One region of the Pseudomonas sp. I3-I5 genome, then DNA from elsewhere that is predicted to be linked to it. Evidence: riboswitches for the same ligand, from Rfam matches in the RefSeq annotation. Region 1 holds a riboswitch; the other holds the start of a gene.

Region 1 (7,114 bases):
CCCTGCAACGCCAACCGTTTGCGAAACTGACCTCGATGCTCTGTTCGAGGCAATCAAGCATGCTCATGCCGCATTGCGGCCAGCCGTGAGCACAACCCCGCTGACGCGCAGCCAGGCTCTATCGGCAACGACTGGCGTGGACGTATGGCTCAAGTGCGAACACCTGCAACCCACAGGTTCCTTCAAGTTTCGCGGGGCCAGCAATAAAGTCAGGCTTTTGCCAGAAAGTGCACGTGAACACGGCGTCATCGCCGCCTCGTCCGGCAACCACGGCCAGGCGCTGGCCCTGGCCGGCAAGACCGCCGGGGTTCCGGTGACCCTCTACACCACCACGACGGCGTCCACCTATAAAGTCGAAGCCATGCGCAACCTCGGCGCTGAAGTGATCTGCCTGCCGACCGACCCCTTGAGCGCGGAACTGGAAGCGGCCAGGCAAGCCCAGGCCAAGGGTGTGCCTTTCGTATCGCCCTATAACGATCTGCAGGTGATCGCCGGCCAGGGCACCATCGGTATGGAGCTGTTCGAGCAGGCGCCGGACCTGGACGCCGTGTTCGTCGCGGTGGGGGGTGGCGGCATGATCGCCGGCATCGGCGCTGCCCTGCGGACCCTGGCACCGGGTGTCGATATCATCGGCTGCTGGCCCGAGAATGATCCAGCCCTCGAACAGTCGCTCAAGGCCGGCAAGATCGTCGAGGTCCCTGCCAGCGCCACGCTGTCCGACGGCACGGCGGGCGGTGTCGAGCCCGGCGCCATCACCCTGCCCCTGTGCAAGGCCTTGCTCACCGACACCGTATTGGTCAGCGAAGCGCAAATACGCGCCGCCATGCGCGACATCGCCAGTAGCGAGCGCTGGATCATCGAAGGCGCGGCAGCTGTCGCCGTGGGCGCCATGAAAAAATGCGCGCACCGATACCAGGGCAAGCGTGTGGCCGTGGTGCTGTGTGGGCGTAACATCGCCTTGGATACCTTCCTCGAGGCCGTGAAATGAAGCTGATCGCCAAGCCCCAGATCCTGGCGAGCCTGGACACCGAGCGAGCACTGAGGGCCATCGAAGAGGGTTTTATCGCCTATTCCGCTGGCAACGTCCAGGTACCGCCCGTGCAAGCATTCACCTTCGCCGAAACCAACGGGGATTGCTGCATCAAGTCAGCCTACAAAGCCGGCAGCCCCACGTTCACTGTCAAAGTGTCCACCGGCTTTTACGACAACCCGTCCAACGGCTTGCCGAGCAACGACGGGCTGATGATGGTCTTTTCGGCCCACACCGGCCAGCCGCTGGCCCTGCTCCAGGACCAAGGCTGGCTCACGGCGATGCGCACAGCACTGGCGGGGCGGATCGCGGCACGGCTGCTCGCGCCGTCTCAGGTCAAGGCCATCGGCATACTGGGCACAGGCATGCAGGCCAGGATGCAATTGGCGCAGTTGCGCAGCGTCACCGACTGCCGCCAGGTGATCGTCTGGGGGCGTCACGCCGAGGCACTAGGCGCTTACATCGCGATGGCGCGAGGACTTGGCTTTACCGTGCGCAGTACACTGGATGCCGCAGAACTGGCCGGCCTTGCCAATCTCATCGTTTGTACCACCCCTTCGCGCCAGCCGCTGTTGCAGGCGCACTGGATACAACCAGGCACTCACATTACCGCTGTGGGTGCGGACGGGCCTGGCAAGCAAGAGCTGGACCCTGCGCTGGTCGCCAGGGCCGACCGCGTGGTCGTCGACTCCGTCACTCAGTGCACCCAGTACGGCGAAGTGTCCCATGCGATCGCAAAAGGCCTGATCACAGCTAGCCAACTGGTCGAACTTGGAACGCTGCTGGCAAGCCGAGCCCATGGCCGGGAGTCTGATGACCAGATCACGTTGGCCGACCTGACCGGCGTGGCCATCCAGGATGCGCAGATCGCCGATTGTGTGCTGGCGGCCATCGGCGCCTGAAAGCGCCGGGTTCAAAATTCGCGCTGTACCTGCGCAGGCCGGCGCCGCATCAGTACCTTTCCATTGCGCACCGACACCAGCGCGTGGCCCTGGCTGCGCACCATCTCGTAGTCGTCCGGAGCCGAGAGCAGCAGCAGGTTCGCAGGGCGACCGGTCTCGATGCCATAGCCCTCACCCAGGTTCAAGGCGCGCGCACTGTTGTCGGTGATCAGGTCCAGGCAGCGCTGCAGGTCCTGATAGCCCAGCATGTGACAAATGTGCAGGCCCGCCTCCAGTACCCGCAGGATATTGCCGTTACCCAAGGGGTACCACGGATCGACGATCGAGTCCTGGCCGAAGCACACGTTCATGCCCGCGCGGTCGAGTTCGGCTACGCGGGTGACCCCGCGACGCTTCGGATAGGTGTCAAAGCGCCCCTGCAGATGAATACTCTCCGTGGGGCATGACACGAAGTTGATGCCTGACAGCTTCAGCAGCCGAAACAGCTTCGAGCAGTAGGCATTGTCGTACGAACCCATGGCCACGGTGTGGCTGGCAGTCACCCTTACCCCCATCTGCCGGACCCGAGCATGTTCGGCCAGTACCTCCAGGAATCGCGACTGCGGGTCGTCGGTCTCGTCGCAGTGCACGTCCACCAGGCAGCCGGTGCGTTCTGCCAAATCCATCAGGAACTGGATCGACGACACACCCTGCTCACGGGTGTTCTCGAAATGGGGAATGCCGCCAACCACATCGGCGCCGATGGCCACCGCCTCGGTCATCAATGCGCGGCCATCAGGGTAGGATTCAATACCCTCCTGAGGAAAGGCAACGATCTGAAGGTCCACGTGATCACGCACTTCATCGCGGACCTCGACCATGGCCTTGAGTGCCACCAGGCCGGGCTCGGTAACGTCCACATGCGTGCGCACATGCTGGATTCCATGATCGACCAGCATGTTTAGGGTGGTCTTGGCCCGGGTCTTGATGTCTTCATGGGTGGTGCTCTGCTTGCGCTGGGCCCAGCGCTCGATCCCCTCGAACAACGTGCCACTCATGTTCCACTCAGGCTGCCCGGCCGTCAGGGTCGCGTCGAGGTGGATGTGGGGCTCGACGAAGGGTGGTACCACCAGGTTCTGGCCGGCATCCAGGTCAGCGCCGGCCACGGGCAGCACGCCCGCGTCCTGCGCGGTGATCGCGCCAATACGCTGGCCCGCCAGCTCGATGCGAAACAGGCCAGGCTTGCCACGCAGCCGTGCATTGATGATGTTCATGCTGTCCTTCCTCGTCCTGGATCGTATTCGAGCGCTGCGGGCCAGTCGCGGCGTTCATCCGCACCCAGCCCTTGTGCACCACAGCTTGCCAGCCAATGGCGCACGGAGCCAGTGGCGATCCAGGCATGGGGCTGCCCCGTCACGCCATGTCCAGACCCATCTGCCAGAAGTCGGCCTCGAGCCGCGAAGCTTGGGCAAAGATCGCGGCCAGTTCGGCAAACCGCTGATCCGTCATGCTGCGGGCCGCCAATGAATCCAGATGGGTGCGTGCAGCTGCTGCGACGGCCTGGTAGCCGGCACCGGCGTATTCGCCGATCCACTCGCGATAGGGGTGCTCGGCCAGGTTGCCGATACGTGCGGCCAGGGACTGCCCGATCTCGGCGTAGCCGATTACACAGGGCGCCAGCGCCACGTGCAGCTCCAGCAAGTCGCCAGCAGCACCGCAGTCCAGTACATACCGCGTGTAGGCCACGGTGGCCGGATGCTCGGGGGCGGCCTCGATGTCAGCCTGGCTCAGGCCCCAGCGTGCGCACAAACGCACGTGCAGGTCGGTTTCGTCGAGAATCGCTGCGAGCCCCGCCTGAGCGGCACGGATATCGGCGGGCCGCCTGCTTTTGTAAGCCGCCAGCGCCCAGGCGCGGGCAAACTGAATGAGGAAGAGATAGTCCTGCACCAGATAGGCCCGAAATGCGGCTTCACTCAACGTACCATCGCCCATCTGCTGCACGAATGCATGGTCCACGTAACTGTGCCACTGCGGTGCAGCGGCCTGCTTGAGCCGATCGAAAATGTCCATGTTCATTGAGCCTCCGGGTAGATGGCGTCGAAGAAGGCCAGCTCCAACGCCAAGGTGCGCTGGTGAAAGTCTTGCGCCACGGCGGCCTGCAGAGGGCCGACGCGATCCAGTTCGGCGTGCAGGAACGCCACGAAAGCCTGGAAATCCGCATTGTCGTGCAGGGTAATCCATTCGGCGTGGATGAAGCGCGGCGGCAGGGGCTTGGGCGCGCGCAGCGCCCAGTCCAGGTAAAGGCCTTCGGCGACGTTCAGCACTGCCAGCGCTGCGGCATACGAGCGGGTGGCGGCCGCTTCGCGCATGATGGCCTTGAAGGCCGCCGTGGGCACCGTGTCCATCGGCGCTTCACGCTGCGCCGGGCTGACACCCAGCGCCTGGAACGCCCGCAGAAAGTAGGTGTTCTCCTCGCTGCTGATCATGCCCGCGAATCGCCCCAGGCGCAGGCGCGCCTCGAAGGTGTCGGCACTGGCAATGGCGGCGCCCAGCAGCATCAGGAAGCTGTCCAGAAAGCGATGATCCTGGACCAGGTAGTCGATCATGATCGGGTCAGGCAGGCTGCCGTCACACAGTTGAGTCACGAAACGATGGCCCGTGGCGGCGGCCCATGTCGCCTCGCTCTGGCGGCGCAGGGTCTGGGTGAAACCTTCGGTCATGGCGCTGTCCTTGGTGGAGGTGGCAGCGAGACCTGGACAATCGTCATGAATGGGGTCTCGCCTTGAGACCGGCAGAAAGGCAGGTGGAATTGCACCCCATCCCTTCGCCGGCATTATCCGGATCAGGTTCGAAGGGTCACCGCGCTGCACCAGGCTCAGCGGTTTCTCAGCCCGTTATCGGGCTCCCCTTGGTAGCGGCAAGGTATACCCGACTAGACCCGCGGCTGTCATCCTTCGTGCAGGCATCGCTACAGGCTATTTGCCATTAGTCATGGTCCTGTCATGTTGCTGTCGTAGTGTCCGGGCCTCATCCAAGGCCGGGAAACACTGCAATTGACACGACGTTCACTCTCGTCGGCGAGCCTGCTCAGGCTGCTGATCCTGCTGCTGTGCGCTGCCTCGTTGGCCTTTCTGTGGGGGGTGCATGTTGCGCAGAAATCCACTGCTCGGCAGGACGCCCTGATCAACCGTGGCAGCGAACATCAGCGGCTGGCCAACCTGCTTGCCGAGAGCGTCAGCCAATTGCTCGACCGTGCCCAAGCAGCTACCGACGGCGCAGCGTGTGCGACCGCCTCCCCGTTCCTCATGCCCTCACCTGAGCAGTCCAAAGCATGCAGCACGTTGGTTGCAGTGCACCTCGCCGCCCAGCCCTTGACGCAATTGCTGCAAGAGGTGGAGTTGGGCGACTCGACCCGCGTGAGTGTGTGGCAGGCCGACGGCACGGAAAGCCTGCGCATCGGCAATCGCGGCTTGGTGCCGATCACTGCTGCCTTACAGCCGCCACTGCCAATCGATGGCCCCCCTGCGGGCGCGCTGACCCAGTATTTGGAGGGTGACGCTTACCAGAGCGTCTTCAGGCGCCGGCCCGAGCATGGCTTTACCCTCATCATCGGCCAGCGCGAGAACGAGATCACCGGGGCCGTCGACGCGGCCTATGCCCGGCAGTTCTGGCTGACCCTTGGCATGACGCTGATGATCCTGGCCAGCCTGGCTTGGACCCTGCGCCTGCTGCGCAAGCGTCAGGACGCCTTCACGGCGCTGGAGCAAGCCCAGCACATCAACCAGCAGCTGATCGGGCGCCTGGAGGATGCACACCGGCGCAGCAGCCATGCCGCCGCCACCGATCATCTCAGCGGCCTGCACAACCGTCGTCAATTCGTCGAAGTGGCAGGTGCTGCGCTGATCCATCAGCGTGGCAGGCGGCAACTGATGGCCATCCTTTTCATCGACATGGACCGCTTCAAGTCCATCAACGATTCGCTAGGCCACAAGGTCGGTGACCTGCTGTTGCAGGCCGTGGCCGGCCGCATCCAGCGCTTGCTCGAACCCGGCGATGAAGCCTCGCGCTTTGGTGGCGATGAGTTTGTCGTGCTGCTCGCAGGCGAGCGCAGCGAGGAGCAGATCGATGCCTGGGTACGCGAACTCGTGCGCAGGCTGTCGGCCACCTATGCCCTGGATGGCCAGGAGGTCAATACCAGTCCCAGTATCGGGGTCAGTATCTGCCCGCGCGATGGCCAGGACATCGACAGCCTGGTGCGCAGCGCCGACGCGGCCATGTATTCGGCCAAACAGGCAGGCCGCGCGCAGTACCGCTACTTCGACCCCTCCCTGAACGTGGCCGACATCCAGGCATTTACCCTGGAGCAAGCTTTTGGCACGGCACTGGCAGGCAGGCAATTCGTCCTGCATTACCAAGCGCAGATCGATCTCGATGACCACCAGGTCGCAGGCTATGAAGCGCTTGTGCGTTGGCAGCATCCGGAGTTCGGCCTGCTCTACCCCGACCGTTTCATCGCCCTGGCCGAACGCAGCGGCTTTATCGTCGAGCTGGGCTGGGAAGTGCTGCGCCTTGCCTGCGAGGCCTTGTCGGCCTGGCAGATGGAAGGTCGACTGGTCCGTCTGGCCGTCAACGTATCTGCCCTGCAGCTGCTTCAGCCTGACTTCGCCGCGCGTCTGCTCAGTCACCTGAGCGACCACGGCATTGCGCCCGAGCACCTGGAACTGGAGATCACCGAAACCACCATCCTCGACCCAGAGGGCCCGGCAATCGAGCATTTGCATCGCCTGCGCCAGGCAGGCATCGGGATCAGCCTGGACGACTTCGGCCGGGGCTATGCAGGCTTTGCCCATCTGCATGCACTGCCCCTGAGCAAGCTGAAGATTGATCGATCCCTGATCGCCTCGCTCTCCAACAGTCCGGACGACAGCCCCATCGTGGCCTCCACCATCATCCTGGCCAAGCGCCTGGGGCTGGTGGTGGTGGCCGAGGGCGTGGAGACCCGCGAGCAGGTCGTGTGCTTGCGCCTGGCGGGGTGCGATGTTGCCCAAGGCTATCATTTCAGTCGGCCCCTGTCCGCCGCGCAACTGCGTGACTACGCGCCCTTCAGAGGTGAGGCGCAGCCCCTCGCCGCGTTGCACTGAAGCCAGGCACTGAATGCAAGCCCCTGGCTAACCCTTGGTGCCAACAGGCCTCAGGGGTTAAG
Region 2 (7,114 bases), 1.9 Mb from region 1:
TCTTTCTGCGCGGCGGCGATCTGCGCGGCCGGCTCGCGGGCCACGCCATCGGCTTCGGCCAGTTCGCCGCCCAGGTACCACACCCACTGTCCGTCGGCGGCCGGGTGGGTGGTGACCGTCATCCGCGGCTTGGGGCCTGCGCCCAGGCAATGGGCATAAAGTGGCTTGAGGTTGGCTCCCTTGACCATCACCATGTGCAGGGGGCGGGTTTGCATGGCGGGCTGCTCGAGCCCCAGTGCCTGCAACAGGTCCGCGATGCCGGCGCCCGCGCTGAGCACGATGCGCTGGGCGCGGATGTCACGCCCGTCCACACGCAGGCCCACCAGCTCGCCCTCGTCGCGCAGCGGCTCGATGCGTTCGCCCGCCAGGAGGCTGTCACCGGCCAGTTCGGCCAGGTTGGTCAGCAGGCTGGGCACGTCGATCACCAGTTCGGCCAACCGATAGACCTTGCCCTTGAAGGCACGGTCCTGCAACGCCGCAGGCAATTGGTCGCCTTTGACCTGATCCACCCGGCCGCGCACCGCCTTGCTGGCGAAGAAGCTGGTGAGATTGCCGGCCAGGGTGCCTGGAGACCACAGGTAGTGCGCATCGGACAGCAGGCGCGTATGGCGCAGGTCCAGTTCGCCGTTGCCCGCCAAGGCTTCGCGCCAGCGGCGCGGCATGTCGGCAATCGCCTCCGAGGCGCCGGTCAGCGCCCCATGCAGCGCGTACTTGGTGCCGCCATGGATGATGCCCTGGGACTTGAGCGTCTGTGCGCCGCCTACCGTGGCGCGCTCCACCAGCACTGTCGAATAACCCAGGCGGCGCAAGCGGGCATTGAGCCAGAGGCCTGCGACCCCGGCGCCGACGATCAGCACGTCAGTGGAAATGGCAGATGGCATGGCGATACCTCGAAAACTGGGACAGCTGGCAAGTATACAGGCTCAGGGTCGGATGCACGGGCTGGCGTGCGCCACGCATCCTGACGCTGCTGCCACGGCCCGGCTCAGTGCCCCGTGGTCTTGGAGAACAGCTGAATCACCACCACGCCGCCGACGATCATCGCCATGCCGAGCATCGCCGGGATGTCCAGTTTCTGCCCATAGAGCACCAGTGCCGCCACGCTGATCAGCACGATACCCAGCCCCGACCAGATCGCGTAGGCGATGCCCACCGGGATGCTGCGCACCACCAGCGTCAGCATCCAGAACGCGATGGCGTAGCCCGCCACCATCAGCAACAGAGGCAATGGGGTGCTAAGGCCTTTGACAGCCTTCATGGAGGCGGTGGCGACGACTTCGGCGCAGATGGCAATCGCGAGGTAGGTGTAGGCATTCATGACGGTTCTCCAGTGGATGGGCGCATTCTAGGCCGTACTCGAATGCGGTAAAGTCATTACCTATCTGGTAAGGAGATAGGTGAATGGCCGAGCAATGGAGTCTGGATCAGTTGCGCACGTTCATGCGCGTGGCTGAGCTGCGTTCGTTTTCTGCCGTTGCGCGCGAACAGCACAAGGCTCAATCAGCGGTCAGCAACGCCATCGCCCTGCTCGAAACGGACCTTGGGGTCACCCTGTTCGAACGCAGCAGTGGGCGCCAGCCGAAGCTCACCGCAAACGGCGAAGCGCTGCTTGCCGATGCCCGCGAGCTGCTGCGCCAGTGCGAGCGTCTGGATGGGCGGGCCCTGGCGTTGATGCGTGGCCAGGAAGCACTGCTGCGGGTGGCGCAGGATGAGGCGATGCCGTATCAGCCTGTCATCGACAGCCTGGATGAGTTGGCAACCCGTTACCCCTTTCTGGAAGTTCAACTGGCCAGCGGCGCGCAGGGCGACGTTGCACGCAAGCTGGTGGAGCGGCGTGCCGACCTGGGGTTGTTCTTTCACCATGAGCGCGTACCGGCGTCGCTGGAACGGCGGGCCTTGGGTAGCGTGGAAATGGTCACGGTCTGCGCCGTCGGCCACCCCTTGGCGCAGGCCGGCCGGGCGGACCGACAGCAACTGGCACGCCATCGCCAGCTGCTGATCACCCCCCAGCAGAGCGGTTACCCGGGGGGTGAGGCGATCAGCCCACAGGTGTGGCGGGCCGACAGCTTCTATGCCATGGCCGAACTGCTGATGCGCGGGCTGGGCTGGGCCTGGCTGCCGCGGCATGTGGTGCAGTACCCCACCTATCAGGCGCATATGGTGGAGCTGGCCAGCGACTGGCGGCCACCGGCGCTGGTGGTGGAGCTGGCCTGGCGTCGGGACGAGCCGCTGGGGCCTGCGGCGCAGTGGCTGGCCGAGCGCTTTGCGGTGCATTTGCGTGCGATCGGGTAAACTGCGTCGCCATGAACAGAACTCTCTACACCTTGCTGTTTCACCTTGTCCTGCCACTGCTTGCACTTCGCCTGTACCTACGCGCGCGCAAGGCGCCGGCCTACGGGCGCCGTATCGGCGAGCGCTTTGCCATCAAGCTGCCGACGATGCGCAAGGGCGGCATATGGGTCCATGCGGTTTCCGTAGGCGAAAGCATCGCAGCTGCCCCCATGGTGCGCGCACTGCTCAAGGCCTACCCTGAGCTGCCGATCACACTGACGTGCATGACGCCCACCGGTTCGGAGCGCATTGGCGCCCTGTTCGCCGATGAGCCGCGGGTCCAGCATTGCTACTTGCCATACGACCTGCCGTGGGCGGCGGGGCGCTTTCTCGACCATGTGCAGCCAAGGCTGGGCGTGATCATGGAAACCGAACTCTGGCCCAATCACATCCATCAATGCGCCAGGCGCGGTATTCCCGTGGCGCTGGCCAATGCGCGCCTGTCCGAACGCTCGGCCCGTGGCTACGGGCGGTTTGCCAGGCTGACCCGGCCCATGCTGGCCGAAATGAGCCTGATTGCCGCGCAGACCGAGGTCGAGGCCCAGCGCTTTCTGGCACTCGGCGCGCGTGCTGCCTGCGTGCAGGTCACCGGCTCGATCAAGTTCGACCTGAAGATCGATGAGCAGCTGGTGCCGCGCGCCCAGGCTTTGCGCCAGCAATGGGCCGCCACTTCGCGCCCGGTGTGGATTGCCGCCAGCACACACGACGGCGAAGATGCCCTGATCCTCCAGGCACACCAGCAGTTGCTGCAGGTGCATGGGGATGCGTTGCTGATCCTGGTGCCCCGGCATCCGGAGCGCTTTGACGCGGTTCATGCCATCTGCAGTCAGCAGTTTGCCACGGTGCGTCGCTCTACCGGGCTACCGGTGCTTGCCCAGACCCAGGTGCTGCTGGGCGACACCATGGGTGAATTGCTGTTCTTGTATGCCCTGGCCGACATGGCGTTCGTCGGTGGCAGCCTGGTGCCGACCGGCGGGCACAACCCGTTGGAACCGGCAGCCCTGGCGCTACCGGTGCTCATGGGGCCGCACGTGTTCAACTTCCTCGAAATCAGCGCCATGCTGCGCGAGGCGGGTGCGTTGCAGCAGGTCGATGACGCTCAGGGGTTGGCCGGTGCCGTGCAACGGCTGGTCGAATTACCGCAAGATGCCCGGCGCATGGGTGAGGCGGGTAGGGCGGTGATGAGGGCCAACCAAGGGGCGCTGCAGCGCTTGCTGGAGGGGTTGGAAAGGCTGATGCCCTGAGCGCTCACTGTCGGGGCGATGGTTGCGGTTGGCGTGATCAGGGCCGCTTTGCGGCCCATCGCCGGCAAGCCGGCTCCCCCAGATGAGGCTGCCCGTCCTCAGGGCTTACGCTCGAAATTCTTCGCCGCCGCTGCCGCCAGGTCCGGTGGCAGGAAATCCTTGTCCGGGTTGTAGTCGGGTTTCAGGTAGCGCTTGAGGTCCTGCAAGTCTTGCGGGCTCAGCGTGCCGGCCGCCTGTTTCAGGCTCAGGTTGTCGAGGATGTAGGCGTACCGGCTGTTGTTGTAGTCGCGCACCGAGGTGTACAGCTGGCGCTGGGCGTCGAGCACATCGACGATGTTGCGGGTGCCCACCTGGTAGCCGATTTCGGTAGCCTCGAGCGCGCTCTGGTTGGAGATGATCGACTGCTTGCGCGCCTGTACCTGTTCGACGTCGGTGTTCACCGCACGGTGCAGGTTGCGGGTGTTCTCCACCACCTGACGGCGCAGGCTTTCGCGCTGCTGTTCGCTCTGGCTGAGGCGCTGGTAGGCTTCGCGTACCTGTGAACTGGTCAGCCCGCCGCTGTAGATGGGAATGTTCAACTGCAGGCCAACGGTGGTCTGCTCCACGTCGCCCCCATACCGAACACCCAGCGGCGATGGGTTGCTGAAGCCCAGGTTGTCGTTGTCACCCTTCTGGTATTTGGCCACGGCATCGACGGTCGGGGCGTGACCGGCCTTGCGCTGACGCAACGTTTCTTCCGCCGCGGACACCGCGTAGTTGGTCGCCAACAGGTTGAGGTTCTGCCGGCCGGCGGTTTCGACCCAGGCCTTGGCGTCGTTGGGCACGGGCACCTGCACCGGCAGGCTGTGGACCACACCCTGGATAGCGGTGTACTCCCGATTGGTCAGGGTGACCAACGCCTGGAAAGCATCCTGCACCTGACGGTCGGCGATGATGCGGTTGGCGCGGGCCGTGTCATAGCTGGCCTGGGACTGCAGCACGTCGGTCTTGTCCGAAAGCCCCACGTCGAAACGTTCGTTGGACTGGTCGAGCTGACGCTTGAGGGCCGCTTCCTCGGCCTTGCTGGCCGCCAGGTTGTCCTGCGCACGCAGCACCGCAAAGTAGCTTTGCGCAGTCTGCAGGATCAGGTTCTGCTCGGTGGCAGACAGCTCCAGCGCGGCCTGTTCGTTGACGGCCTCGGCCGCTTGCAACTGGAACCAGCGGTCAGCGCGGAAGATGGGCTGGGCCAGGGTCGCGCTCCAGGCATTGCCGCTGCGGTTGGATGTGATCGACGGCTCGTCGAGCTTGGTGCGGGTGCTTTGCATCTCGGCACCGGCCGACAGGTTGGGCAGCAAGCCGGCACGGGCCTGGGGCACGATTTCGCGGCGCGCGCCGTAGTCGGCGCGGGCGGCTGCCAGGTCGGCGTTGTTCTCTACCGCTTCCTGGTAAACGCTCACCAGATCGGTTTTCACCGTTGCCGGTACGTCCGCCGCCCAGGCCATCGTATGGGACGCACAAGACACGGCCAGGGCCAGTGAGAGTTTGCGCAGCATAGGGGCAATCCTTGTACGAAATGTAATTACTGAACTGTTGAGTTTTGCTTGATGACGCAGTGTAGTGCCACGCGCTCCGGGCAACAATCACCCTGATGCCGTTGATCATTCCCGGGATTGCTCGCTTGGCTTTGCCGGCAACTCCAGTCTAGACTGCGCATGTTCTTGTCGGGGTGCCTTGAAGCAAAGGCTGAGATCGCATAGGTGCGGATCCCGTTGAACCTGATCAGGTTAGCGCCTGCGTAGGGAACAAGATTGCTCGCCTTCCCGGGGAGCCTCTTGTGCCAGGTCCGGGAAAGCATCGGCTGTTTGCAGCCCATGACACCCCGTCTTTGGCACCGCACCCGTCTAGGAGTGCGTCCGCGTCCTTCAGGTTCACCCCGACATTCCACTGCTAGGAAGCCGTCTGGAGAGCCTGTGATGACCCAACAAGAAAAAGCGATGAACCTCAGCGAATCGGCGCAAGTCGATCAGCAGTCCGTGCAGCCGTTTCCGCGCTCGCGCAAGGTCTATGTCCAGGGCTCGCGCCCGGATATTCGCGTACCGATGCGCGCGATCAGCCTGGCCGACACGCCCACCGATTTCGGGGGCGAGCGTAATGCGCCCGTGCTGGTCTACGACACTTCCGGCCCCTACACCGACCCAGAGGTGTTGATCGACGTGCGCAAGGGCCTGGCCGACGTGCGTTCGGCCTGGATCGATGCACGCGGTGACACCGAGCGCCTGAACGGCCTGAGCTCCCACTTCGGCCAGCAGCGCCTGAACGACGCCGAGCTGGCCAAGCTGCGCTTCGCCCATGTGCGCAACCCGCGTCGTGCCAAGCCAGGCGCCAATGTGTCGCAGATGCACTACGCCCGCCAGGGCATCATCACCGCCGAAATGGAATACGTGGCCATCCGCGAGAACATGAAGCTGCAGGAGGCCCGGGCGGCAGGCCTGCTCGATACGCAGCATGCCGGTCACAGCTTCGGCGCCAGCATTCCCAAGGAAATCACCCCCGAGTTCGTGCGCGAGGAAGTGGCCCGTGGCCGCGCCATCATTCCGGCCAACATCAACCACACCGAGCTGGAGCCGATGATCATCGGCCGCAACTTCCTGGTGAAGATCAACGGCAACATCGGCAACAGTGCGCTGGGTTCGTCCATCGAAGAAGAGGTGGCCAAGCTCACTTGGGGCATTCGCTGGGGTTCGGACACCGTCATGGACTTGTCCACCGGCAAGCACATCCATGAAACCCGCGAATGGATCATTCGCAACTCCCCCGTGCCCATCGGCACCGTGCCCATCTACCAGGCATTGGAAAAGGTCGGTGGCGTGGCCGAGGACCTGACCTGGGAGCTGTTTCGCGACACGCTGATCGAACAGGCTGAGCAGGGCGTGGATTATTTCACCATCCATGCCGGGGTGTTGCTGCGCTATGTACCGCTGACCGCCAAGCGCGTCACCGGCATCGTCAGCCGGGGTGGTTCGATCATGGCCAAGTGGTGCCTGGCGCATCACCAGGAGAACTTCCTGTACACCCACTTCGATGAAATCTGCGAAATCATGAAGGCCTACGACGTCAGCTTCTCGCTGGGCGATGGCCTGCGCCCGGGCTCGATCGCCGATGCCAACGATGCGGCGCAGTTTGGCGAGCTGGAAACCCTGGGCGAGCTGACCAAGATTGCCTGGAAGCACGATGTGCAGTGCATGATCGAAGGCCCCGGCCATGTGCCGATGCAGTTGATCAAGGAGAACATGGACAAGCAGCTCGAATGCTGTGACGAAGCGCCGTTCTACACCTTGGGCCCGCTGACCACCGACATCGCCCCTGGCTACGACCACATCACTTCCGGCATCGGAGCGGCCATGATCGGCTGGTTCGGCTGCGCCATGCTCTGCTATGTCACGCCCAAGGAACACCTGGGGCTGCCCGACAAGGACGACGTCAAGACCGGCATCATCACCTACAAGATTGCGGCCCATGCAGCCGACCTGGCCAAAGGTCACCCAGGGGCCCAGATTCGC

What was found. Region 1 has a riboswitch for thiamine pyrophosphate ahead of MOP87_RS09890 (TenA family protein). Riboswitches for the same ligand answer to the same signal wherever they lie in the genome.
Region 2: linked by a shared signal. The riboswitch ahead of thiC (phosphomethylpyrimidine synthase ThiC) and the one ahead of MOP87_RS09890 (TenA family protein) in region 1 are both predicted to bind thiamine pyrophosphate.

What each region holds. Positions count from the first base shown of each region.
Region 1 covers NZ_CP093940.1:2,204,371-2,211,484, reverse strand. Annotated here, with positions in the region: gene MOP87_RS09910 (threonine/serine dehydratase) at 1-988, shown strand, start outside; gene MOP87_RS09905 (ornithine cyclodeaminase family protein) at 985-1,932, shown strand; gene codA (cytosine deaminase) at 1,944-3,185, opposite strand; gene tenA (thiaminase II) at 3,325-3,987, opposite strand; gene MOP87_RS09890 (TenA family protein) at 3,984-4,631, opposite strand; TPP riboswitch at 4,714-4,830, opposite strand; gene MOP87_RS09885 (EAL domain-containing protein) at 4,965-7,052, shown strand.
Region 2 covers NZ_CP093940.1:317,405-324,518, forward strand. Annotated here, with positions in the region: gene MOP87_RS01335 (FAD-dependent oxidoreductase) at 1-881, opposite strand, end outside; gene MOP87_RS01340 (multidrug efflux SMR transporter) at 986-1,318, opposite strand; gene MOP87_RS01345 (LysR family transcriptional regulator) at 1,402-2,292, shown strand; gene waaA (lipid IV(A) 3-deoxy-D-manno-octulosonic acid transferase) at 2,304-3,575, shown strand; gene MOP87_RS01355 (TolC family outer membrane protein) at 3,674-5,107, opposite strand; TPP riboswitch at 5,267-5,373, shown strand; gene thiC (phosphomethylpyrimidine synthase ThiC) at 5,528-7,114, shown strand, end outside.